One region of the Blautia sp. AF26-2 genome, then DNA from elsewhere that is predicted to be linked to it. Evidence: predicted binding sites of a transcription regulator. Region 1 holds the regulator's gene; the other holds the start of a gene.

Region 1 (5,918 bases):
GCGTAATCGATCGTATAGGCACTTTTTTCTCTCCGGTCCGGGTAAAACATCCGCATCAGTATAGTTCCCCGGTTCTTCTGGTTTTTTCCACTCATCTTCTTTCTCCAATCCTCTTTTCGTTTATACAGTAACTTTATTCTTCTTTCAGAAACTCCTGCAGAGCCTCAAAATTTGCTTTCATCTGGTCATAGCCGTGCTGGTAAAATTCCCGCAGCCTCTCCTCGTCCTTTTCGAGACGCGATACCGCCGGTATCTCCGGGCGGATCACAAAGACGGAGCCTTCTTCTTCCCATTTTTCGATGCATTCGAGCACCTGGTTATAATGTTTCGCACGGTTTACAAGCGCACGCACGAGATTCGGGTATTTGCGGAATGCCGCCACATACAGCTCCCAGCCTCTCGTTCCCTCTTTTTTGCGGTAACCGAAATTCCGTGTCAGAATAATGACATTTTTTCGGTGTCCCGTCTTTAAGGAACGAATAATCGGGATCGAATCGGCAACACCGCCGTCGACGTACTCGTTTCCGTCGATCTCCACCATCGGGCAGGCGATCGGCATGCTCGATGATGCACGGCCAATTGCAAGCAGACGTTCTTTATTTTCGCGGTCATCCAGATATTCCGCGCGTCCCGTCTCACAGTTTGTCACAACCAGCTCACACGTCTGCGGCGATGCAAAATACGTATCAAAATCAAATGGAAAAATCTCATACGGATACCGTTCGAACACCATATCCATGTCGAGCAGTGCTTTTTTCTCAACGATTGTCTTGATATTCTTATTGACGTAGCGGTTTTTCTCATCCGTGACAATCATACAGTCCCTCGTTCTGCCAATCTGGCGCGATACATAGTCCAGCGCATTGCAGGCTCCGGCGGAAACGCCGATCACATGAGGGATATAATACTCCTGCTCCATCAGAAAGTCCAGCGCTCCTGCTGTAAAGACGCCGCGATTGGCCCCTCCTTCCAGTATGACTGCTCCGGATTTTGTTATGCTGTAATTTTTTGTCTCATTCATTCTCCTGCACTCTCCTATTTTTCACAATGACACATTACTTCCTGCACAGAGCAATGCCGGAGCAGATCGGAAAATCCCGACACGCTCCGGCCCTTCTGCCTGTTTTATCTGTTTTCCAGCGGAACATAGTCCACTTCATCTTTGACACTCTTGTACGCCGGGCGGATGATCTTGTCGGTGTTGATCAGTTCCTCCATCCGGTGTGCACTCCAGCCGACGATACGCGCGCAGGCGAACATCGGGGTGTAGAGCTCCAGCGGAAGATCCAGCATGCTGTAAACGAAGCCGCTGTAGAAGTCGACGTTTGCGGATACACCTTTGTAAATATGGCGCTCCTCGCCGATGATCTTCGGAGCCAGTTCCTCGACCATAGCGTACAGCCGGTAATCTTTCTCTCTGTGTTTTTCTTTTGCCAGCTGCTCAACGAAGGTCTTGAAGATGCGCGCACGCGGGTCGGAAATGGAGTAAACCGCATGGCCCATACCGTAAATCAGACCTTTCTGGTCGAACGCCTCTTTGTGCAGCAGCTTTCTTAAGTAATTCGATACTTCTTCCTCATCCGTCCAGTCTTTGACGTGTGACTTCATATCGTCGAACATCCGCACAACCTTGATGTTTGCACCGCCGTGCTTCGGTCCCTTTAAGGAGCCGAGCGCCGCTGCAATTGCGGAGTACGTATCGGTTCCGGAAGAAGAAACAACATGTGTTGTAAAGGTTGAGTTGTTACCGCCGCCGTGCTCCATGTGGAGGACGAGGGCAAGATCGAGGATCTTCGCCTCCAGCGGGGTGTATTTCTGATCCGGGCGGAGCATCAGCAGAATGTTTTCTGCGGTGGAAAGCTTCTTCGACGGATTGTGGATATATAAACTTTTTCCCTTGATATAATGGTTGTACGCCTGATAGCCATAGACGGACAGCATCGGGAAAACAGAAATCAGGTTAATGCACTGGCGAAGCACATTCGGAAGGGAGGTATCATCTGCGTGGTTGTCGTACGCGTACAGGGTCAGAACGCTTCGGGACAGAGTGTTCATCATGTCCTTGGTCGGCGCTTTCATAACAACGTCACGCACAAAGTTCTTCGGCAGGGACTGCTGCTGTTTTAAGATTGTCTTAAAATGATTGAGCTGCTCTTCATTCGGCAGATTTCCAAATAAGAGCAGATACGCAACTTCTTCGAATCCCATACGGTTTTCACTTAAAAAGCCCTGGGTCAGTTTTTCCACGTTGATGCCGCGGTAGTACAGACGTCCGTCACACGGCGTTTTGACGCCGTCAATGATATCCGAAGACACAACGTTTGAAATCTGTGTCAGTCCCGCAAGGACGCCAACGCCGTTGACATCGCGCAGTCCGCGTTTTACATCGTATTGCCCATACAGCGAAACATCCATTTTGGAGTTATCCAGACAGATGTTTGTCAGTTCCTCTATTTCCGGTGTTACTTTCATGCTAAAAGCCATATGCATTCCCCTTTCTCTTCTCTTTTTTTACTCACTTTCGCTCATTATAGCATTAAACCAGGGGATTCGTATACTGAAATTTTTATAAACATTCGAAAAATTTTCGTAAGATTTTGTCTCACAAAAGGTATCAGGCTTCTGTTTTACATGCATCGAAGGCTTGATCCAGTGCGTCCAGGAAATCTCCCATCACGTAATACAGCGTCTCAAACCGCAGATAATCGAGGACGTTTTCATCCCACATAAACTTCAGCACCGGCGGGAATTCCTCATCGGACTCCCAGAACTGGAAGACGAGCGGCAGAAACGGAAAGACATGAAAAACAAAAGCAGCGTCTCCCGGGAAATATGGTTTTCCGCCAAGGGAAACGCATGCTTTTTTCAGCTGTTCCACATGCCCGTCATACCGTGCGGCGCGGCTGTCGTGAACGCCGGACGCAATCGTGCGGCCTTTGATCGTTCCCTTTAAGGAATTGGTACGCGCATACGTGCCGGCGAGCACAATCTCCTTCTTTCCGCAGCAGAGCAGGTCGAAAATCGTCAGCGTCTCATTGAAACTGCCCTGATGTACATGAAGAAAATGGTCTTTTGATCCCTCTACAACGCCGGTATGGCGGTTCACTCTCCATTCTTCAAAAAGATACGGCACATAGAAATAATCGTCATCAAACGCAAAGCCATACTTTCCTTCGATCTCCTTCTGATCGTATGTCAGAAAACGTTCCTGCATCTGATCACGCATTTTAATATAGTTCGACACTTCCATTTTTTTGCCTCCCGCTATTTGTCGAGCATCTTTTTCAGCTCGTCCATGAACGTGTTGACGTCCTTGAACTCACGGTAAATCGACGCAAAGCGGACGTACGCCACCTGATCCAGGTCTTTTAAGTAATGCATGACCTTCTCTCCGATCACAGAGCTTGGAATCTCGCGTTCCTCGCCGTTGAAAAGCTCCGTCTCCACCTTGTTGACCATCTCGTTGATCTTCTCGGCGGACACCGGCCGTTTGTGGCAGGCGCGCAGGATACCGGTCTCGATTTTCGAGCGGTCATACTGCTCGCGGTTCATATCTTTTTTGATGACGATCAAAGGGATCGTCTCCACTTTTTCGTATGTCGTAAAGCGTCTGCCGCAGACATCGCACATCCGGCGGCGGCGGATCGCATTGCTGTCTTCAATCGGGCGTGAATCCACAACCCGGGTATTATCCTGATTACAAAATGGACATCTCATATCTTTCGTCCTCGTTTCTAAATAAGTATTTCGGAAAGTTTTCTACTTTTACAGTATACGCATTTTTCCGTGAAATTCAAGTCAACTGCAGCAACATTTTCGCATATGTTTTTCCATAGGAATCAGTAAAAAGGAGCACCGCATGCGCGTTGTAGATCTCCGCCAGAAAGAAGTTATCAATATCTGCACCTGCAAAACGCTCGGCTGTCCGATTGATGTGGAATTCAATCCAAAAACGGGACATCTTACCGGACTCGTTCTTCCGGGTCCTGTGAAATTCTGCGGCTTTTTCTGCCACGGCGAGGATTTTGTGATCCCATGGGACCGCATCTGCCAGATCGGCAACGATATCATTCTCGTCGAAATTCCGGAAAAAGAGAAAAGGCAGCCCTGATCAACGGATATGAAAACCGAATTCCGATTCCAGCGGAATCTTCGTCCATTTTGCATCCGTGATTTCGATGTAGCTGGAGGTGCGGATCCTTTTGATCATCTCCGTGATCGTCTCCTCATCACCCTGCACCTCCATCTCCACCGTCTCATCCCAGCAGTTTCTCACCCAGCCGGTCAGTCCGAGCTGGTAGGCAGCATAATACGCCCGGTAACGGAACCCCACGCCCTGCACCTGGCCGTAGAAAATCACATGGTACCGGATTTCTTCTTTTTCGTCTCTTCTGTCTCGTTTCGCTGTCTCGTTCATATTTCTCTGCCTCCCAACAGTCATTGCCTAAAATTCGTCTGCCGTCGCACAGTACAGCGGAAGCGGGAACCAGTCGGATGGAATGTTCTTCCAGATTTCAGATGGAACCTTGCTTCCCTTACTTGCCAGCGGTGAAAGAAGCAGTTCCTGCGCCTGCTCCCGGTTGAGTACATCTGCCCCCGGATGGGCTTCCCCTGTCACGGTCACAGTTCCATCTTTTACCGTCACGGTCACCGGCTGTCCCTCCAGTACAGCAGACCACGTTCCATCGCTGATGCCCATCGTCTCTGCTTTCATGGTCAGCATTGCCTCGATGACGTCTGCAAATTGGAAAATACGGTACATCGCGGAACCGCAGCGCTCTTTTGTGAAGCTTTCGCAGACTTCCGATAACGCTGCTGCTTTTCCGGTCTCATACACCGGAATGGAAATGAAAAGAGAGTCAAGCGCATTTTCTTTTAAATAAGCGGCAAGTGCAGGAACGAAATCCTGTTCCTCCAACACTTCTGCTTCCACAACCTGGTTTCCGCCGCAAAGTGCCAGATATCCGATCCGCTCACCGTTTTTCCAGATTGCAATTGCCTGCTCGCCGAACGTTTTCAGGCAGGCTTTCACATCCTCTCTTACCACGTAAAGCGGTTTTTCCTCATTCAGCTTCTTTGCAAAGGCTGCCGCCTCTTCGTCCGCTTCGCCGTTTTCCGGAAACAGCGGCGCAAAGGTGTAAGCGGAGAGTTCCCCGTTTTTCCAGGTATGGCGCACATTTGCCACATCCAGGTAAAACGTGTATTTTTCACTTCCCGGCGTAAAGCCAAAGTAGGCATACCGCTGTCTCTGGCCGTCCAGTGCCAGAAGATCACACGTTCCTTCCAGATCCGTAATCCAGTCGCCAAGAAGACGCTTCATGTGGCCTTCGCCCCTTGCCTTTGGATGCACGGAAACGCTTCCCACATATCCTGCGCGGAGCAGCTTACCCCCTGCCGCCATTTGCTGCGGAAGCACCGCAATCTCGGCCCGGAGTCTGCCGTTTTCCGCAACAGCGACGCGGTGGATCCGTGCCATTTTCGGTCCCGCCTGATAAACCCTTGGAATTAACTGCTCAAAGTCGTGCGGACGGTGTGCCGTGCTGAACACGTAGTTTGCAAGTTCGATGCAGTCCTCCCACTCTTCCGGCTTTGCAATTCTGTACTCTGTCATAATGTAAAAACCTCCTGATCCTAAAAACCCTTTTGTTTTTGCTCTTCTTTTTCTCTATCCTAACGGATTTTTGTCCTTTTGTCACGAAAATTCCGAACAAATTGCAATATTTTTGCTATATCTGGTAAAAAAAGGAAACGCGCCCGGAAATTTTCATTCCAGGCGCGTTTCCCTTTTCTCAATGTTTCCTGTTTTACTGGATTCCTTTTACGGTGTAATCCTGTGCCTCTACGGCTGTTTTCAGCACATCGTCTGATACCGGAGCTGTCAGTGTTACAACGGCTGTTCCTTTTTCATGGCTTACTTC
Region 2 (5,918 bases), on a different contig from region 1:
GCTGATAGATAAGAAACTCCCGCTCAGCACCCTGACAGCCGAGGTAGTGATTTACCCGCAGCTCTTAAAGAATGTCCGCGTGGCAAACAAAGCAGCTGCAAAGGCCAACCCGGCAGTACAGAAAGCAGTAGAAGACGTAGCAGAGGCCCTGGGCGATGACGGACGCATCCTCGTAAGAGAGAGCGGCACCGAGCCGGTGATCCGTGTCATGGTGGAAGCACCGGACGACGCAACGTGTGCAAAATACGTAGACCAGGTTGTTTCTGTGATGCATAAAGAAGGACTTGTGACAGAATGAAAAAAAGACTGGTAATCTTTTTTCTGGCGGCGGCAATGGTGCTTGGCGGCTGTGAAAATAAAAATTCAAAGCTTTATAAAAAGGGCATCGAGGCGCTCGAACAGAAGGACTACGTAACGTCGATTGCGATGCTGGAGGGAGCCGTAAAGGCAGGCGACCGACTGGCGGAGAGCTACCGGTCGCTCGGCATCGCTTATCTGAAAAGCCAGGAGTATGACAAGGCAAAAGAGGCTTTCAAGAGCAGTCTTTCGAGCATGAAGCACAAAGACGCGGAGTTTTCGCGCGATGTCATGTATTACGAGGCGGAAACCTGCGTACAGGCCGGAGATCTGGATGGAGCCATTGAGATCTGCACCAATATTCAGGAAGAAAAGGCCGATGCCGATGCGCTGTTCCTTAGGGGACGCGCGTACTTCCTGCAGAAGAATTACGAGCAGGCGAAGGTGGATTTTGATGCGGCAGTGGAGACGAAGGAGAGCTATCAGCTCTGCCTTGACATTTACGAGCTGTATCAGGAGAGCAGCATGAAGGCGGACGGAGACCGTTACCTCGAAGCGGCAGTGAAGATTGAGCCGAAAACGACCGAGGATTATTATAACATCGGCTGCGCATACTACTATCTGGAGGAGCAGGACGAGGCGGTCAAAGCGTTCTCGAAGGCAATGAAGGACGGCAGCAGCGCGGCGATGGAAATGCTCGGCGAGGTTTACCTTTCCAATGGTCAGAACGACGAGGCGAAAGCACTGTTTTCTTCGTATCTTTCGACAGATGGCTTTGCGGCGGCAGCAAACAACGGGCTGGCGCTCTGCGCACTTGCGGAAAACGACACGGACAGTGCACTCTCGTATATCGAGGAAGGACTCAAAACGGCAGAGGATTCCGACCGGGAAAATCTGCTGTTCAACCAGATTGTATCCTATGAAAAACGGGCGGATTTTGATACCGCGAAGTCGCTGATGGCGGATTTTCTGGCAGCATACCCGGAAAACACCGCGGCGCAGCGGGAAAATACGTTTCTCCAGAACCGATAACAGACGGAGGAAGTTGAATTGTTTGATTTAAGAGAAGAACAGGAGCGCGTGATTCTGGTCGGCGTACAGGAAAACGGCGGCGCAAACGCAGAAGAATCGCTCGACGAGCTGGCGGAACTGGCCAGCACCGCCGGTGCGAAGGTGGAGGGCCGCCTGGTGCAGGTGCGAGAGGCCATTCATCCGGGAACGTACATCGGAAAAGGAAAATTAGAGGAGTTGAAAATTCTGGTGCGCGCCTGCGATGCGACGGGCATCATCTGCGACGATGAGCTCTCCTCGATCCAGTTAAAAGGGCTGGAGGAAGCACTGGAATGCAAGATCATGGACCGTACGCTTTTGATCCTGGATATCTTTGCGGCGCGCGCCGTGAGCAGCGAGGGTAAAATCCAGGTTGAGCTGGCCCAGTTAAAGTACCGTGCGTCCCGACTTTCCGGCCTTGGCACATCGCTTTCCCGTCTCGGCGGCGGAATCGGTACGAGAGGACCGGGAGAGAAAAAGCTGGAAACCGACCGGCGCCTGATCCGCACGCGTATTACGCAGTTAAAACGTGAGCTTGAGGAAGTACGCCAGCACAGAGAGCTCCTTCGTGAAGGCAGAAAACGTTCCAAAATCCCGGTAGCGGCGCTCGTAGGCTATACGTCAGCGGGAAAGAGCAGTCTTTTAAATGCACTGACAGGATCGGAAATTCTGGCAGATGCAATGCTGTTTTCCACGCTGGATACGACGACGCGGTCACTGACCCTTCCGGATGGACAGGAAATCCTGCTGACCGATACGGTTGGATTTATCAATAAGCTGCCACATCATCTGATCGATGCATTCCGCAGTACGCTGGAGGAAGCACGGTATGCCGACTATATTCTCCACGTTGTGGATACGTCAAATCCGCAGATGGAGCTGCAGATGCAGGTCGTGTACGATACGCTGCGGGAACTGAAAGTTGAGGACAAAAAGATCGTCACCCTGCTGAACAAGCAGGATAAGCTTCTCGCCCCGATGGTTGTAAAAGATTTCCGGGCAGACGCGAGCCTTGCGGTCTCTGCCAAAACAGGACAGGGACTCGAAGACCTCAAAAATTTACTCTCCTCGTGGATGATGGAGGGAAAAATCTATATCGAGCGCCTCTATCCGTACGATAAGGCGGGAACGATTTCACTGATCCGCGGATACGGAATTCTGCTCGAAGAAGAATATCTGCCGGAAGGCATCCGCGTAAAAGCCTATGTACCGAAGGATATCTATCCGAGGGTATAGAGGTATGGCAAGCGGGCTTAAAAACGGCAGTACATCCCTTTAAGCGCCGTACAGCGCCGAAAAATGGAAGGGACAGAATACAAGTAAAAGTACCATATCTAGTGATGTTAGAAAATTTCACACTAGATATGGTACTTTTTACTATTGACGGGAGAAACATGCTCTGCTATCATATGGTTCAGACACTGCAAAGAGTGGAACCTTAAAAAGGCCTTGCAGAAACGGTTGAATTAACAGGAGGGATTCCATGTTTCAGGTAGAAAAGAGAGACGGAACGATTGCAGAGTTCCAGATGAAAAAGATTACCGATGCGATTGGAAAAGCATTCGGCGCAAAAGATATGCAGTTCAGCGATGACATGCTTCAGATGCTGGCACTGCGCGTAACAGCGGACTTTCAGTCCAAGATCAAAGACGGAAAAATTTCAGTGGAGGCAATTCAGGACAGCGTGGAGAACGTGCTGATCCAGTGCGGCTACGCAGAAGTGGCAAAAGCTTACATTCTGTACCGCAAGCAGAGGGAAAAAATCCGCAACATGAAATCGACGATCGTAGACTACAAAGAGATCGTGGACAGCTACGTAAAAGTAGAGGACTGGCGTGTCAAAGAGAATTCGACCGTAACGTATTCTGTCGGCGGTCTGATCTTAAGCAATTCCGGCGCGATCACAGCCAACTACTGGTTATCAGAGATTTATGATGACGAGATCGCCGAGGCACACCGCAACGCGGATATTCACATCCACGACCTGTCGATGCTGACCGGCTACTGTGCAGGATGGTCGTTAAAACAGCTCATCAAAGAAGGACTTGGCGGCATCAACGGAAAGATTACTTCTTCTCCGGCAAGACATCTTTCGGTTCTGTGCAACCAGATGGTCAACTTCCTCGGCATTATGCAGAACGAGTGGGCAGGTGCGCAGGCATTTTCTTCATTTGATACGTATCTGGCGCCGTTCGTCAAAGTGGACAACTTAAGCTACGGCGAAGTGAAGAAGTGCATCGAGGCGTTTATCTACGGCGTCAACACACCGAGCCGCTGGGGAAGCCAGGCACCGTTCTCCAACATCACACTCGACTGGACCGTACCGGATGACCTCGCGGAGCTTCCGGCGATCGTCGGCGGCAAGGAGATGGACTTCAAGTACAAAGACTGTAAAAAAGAGATGGATATGGTCAACAAAGCGTTCATCGAGACGATGATCGAGGGAGATGCCAACGGAAGAGGCTTCCAGTACCCGATCCCGACCTACTCCATCACATCCGATTTTGACTGGTCCGATACGGAGAATAACCGTCTGCTGTTCGAAATGACTGCAAAATACGGTACCCCGTACTTCTCCAACTACATCAACAGCGATATGAAACCAAGCGACGTGCGCTCCATGTGCTGCCGTCTCCGCCTGGATCTGCGTGAGCTTCGAAAGAAAACTGGCGGATTCTTCGGTTCCGGCGAGAGCACCGGATCGGTCGGCGTTGTCACCATCAATATGCCGCGTATCGCATATCAGTCCAAAGATGAGAAAGAGTTCTACCGCCGTCTCGATCATATGATGGATATTGCCGCACGTTCGTTAAAGACGAAACGTGAGGTCATTACCCGCCTCCTGGACGAGGGACTGTATCCATATACGAAACGGTACCTTGGAACGTTTGAGAACCACTTCTCAACCATCGGTCTGATCGGTATGAACGAGGCCGGCTTAAATGCCGCATGGCTCGGAAAGGGTCTGGAGGATCCGAAGACACAGCAGTTTACGAAAGAAGTTCTGAACCATATGAGAGAGCGTCTTTCTGATTACCAGGAGGAGTACGGCGATCTGTACAACCTTGAGGCAACTCCGGCGGAGTCGACCGCATACCGTCTGGCAAAACACGACCGTGCAAAATGGCCGGATATCAAGACCGCAGGCCATGAGGGAGATACCCCGTACTACACCAACAGCTCCCATCTGCCGGTGGACTATACCGAGGATATTTTCTCTGCGCTTGATATTCAGGATGATCTGCAGACGCTGTACACCTCGGGAACTGTCTTCCATGCGTTCCTTGGCGAAAAACTGCCGGACTGGAAAGCAGCAGCTTCCCTTGTGCGGAAGATTGCAGAGAACTACAAACTGCCGTACTACACGCTGTCCCCGACGTATTCTGTCTGTGCGAACGACGGCTATCTCGCCGGCGAGCACTTTACATGTCCGATCTGCGGAAAAGAGGCAGAGGTTTACAGCCGTATCACGGGATATTACCGTCCGGTCAAGAACTGGAACGACGGAAAACGCCAGGAGTACAAGAACAGAACTGTATATGATATCATCCACTCCAAATCGCCGGAGCAGAAAATGAAATCGTACGGTGCAGCAGAGAAACTGGCAGAGCAGGCCGCTGGAAAAGAAGAGCCGAAAGCCGCTGCAGCAGCAGATAAAATCGAGGAAGACGGCATGTACCTGTTCACGACAAGCACCTGCCCGAACTGCAAAATGGCAAAAGAAATGCTCGCCGAGGAGCAGTATGAGGTGATCGACGCAGAGCGTCACCCGGATCTTGCCGCACAGTACGGCATCATGCAGGCACCGACTCTTCTCGTTGTGGAGGACGGCCAGGCGCAGAAGATTGTGAATGCTTCCAATATCCAGAAATATGTGGATGAATATCTCTCCTAAATCTGTGCGCATATAGTTGCAGGAAAGAACAAACAGAGTTATAATAGGAAAAAGTGATACCCTCGCCCGGGCATCCCGGGTGGGGGTATTATTATGGCGCTGAGCACAGCAGAAATCGGCCCGGTGGACCGGTTTCACTTACAGAAGGGAGAAAAATTATGGGATACAGCCAGGACACAATCTGTGTACAGGGAGGATGGCAGCCGAAAAACGGTGAGCCGCGTGTACTTCCGATTTACCAGAGCACAACATTCAAATATGCAACCAGCGAGGAAATGGGAAAACTGTTCGATCTGGAGGAGGAGGGATATTTCTATTCCCGTCTGCAGAACCCGACGAACGACGTCGTAGCACAGAAAATCTGCGATCTGGAGGGCGGCGTGGCAGCCATGCTCACATCTTCCGGCCAGGCGGCAACGATGCTTGCTGTTACCAACATCTGTGAGGCAGGCGACCACGTTGTCTGCGCGGCAAAGGTTTACGGAGGAACCTCCAACCTGCTCGCCGTTACCTTAAAACGATTCGGCATCGAGACTACTCTCGTGGACCAGGATGCGCCGGCAGAGGAGCTGGAAAAAGCATTCCAGCCGAACACCAAAGCTGTCTTTGCCGAGACGATTTCCAACCCGGCAGGTGTTGTACTTGACATTGACAAGTTTGTTAAACTTGCACATGA

What was found. Region 1 encodes NrdR, which represses ribonucleotide reductase genes. Its sites were predicted from a motif close to CACAANATNTTGTG; they were not measured.
Region 2: a site for NrdR is predicted at 2,704-2,717, ahead of DWY63_RS09110 (ribonucleoside triphosphate reductase). Genes of this name have one in related genera too.

The regions. Positions count from the first base shown of each region.
Region 1 is NZ_QTWD01000001.1:146,941-152,858, reverse strand. Features, by position in the region: gene DWY63_RS00890 (YqeG family HAD IIIA-type phosphatase) at 1-59, opposite strand, end outside; gene DWY63_RS00885 (patatin-like phospholipase family protein) at 134-1,021, opposite strand; gene DWY63_RS00880 (citrate/2-methylcitrate synthase) at 1,126-2,484, opposite strand; gene DWY63_RS00875 (DUF3786 domain-containing protein) at 2,615-3,250, opposite strand; gene nrdR (transcriptional regulator NrdR) at 3,265-3,717, opposite strand; gene DWY63_RS00865 (YlmC/YmxH family sporulation protein) at 3,860-4,111, shown strand; gene DWY63_RS00860 (acylphosphatase) at 4,112-4,417, opposite strand; gene DWY63_RS00855 (GNAT family N-acetyltransferase) at 4,445-5,611, opposite strand; gene DWY63_RS00850 (heavy metal translocating P-type ATPase) at 5,805-5,918, opposite strand, start outside.
Region 2 is NZ_QTWD01000006.1:71,385-77,302, forward strand. Features, by position in the region: gene glmM (phosphoglucosamine mutase) at 1-298, shown strand, start outside; gene DWY63_RS09100 (tetratricopeptide repeat protein) at 295-1,329, shown strand; gene hflX (GTPase HflX) at 1,348-2,583, shown strand; gene DWY63_RS09110 (ribonucleoside triphosphate reductase) at 2,831-5,242, shown strand; gene DWY63_RS09115 (O-acetylhomoserine aminocarboxypropyltransferase/cysteine synthase family protein) at 5,401-5,918, shown strand, end outside.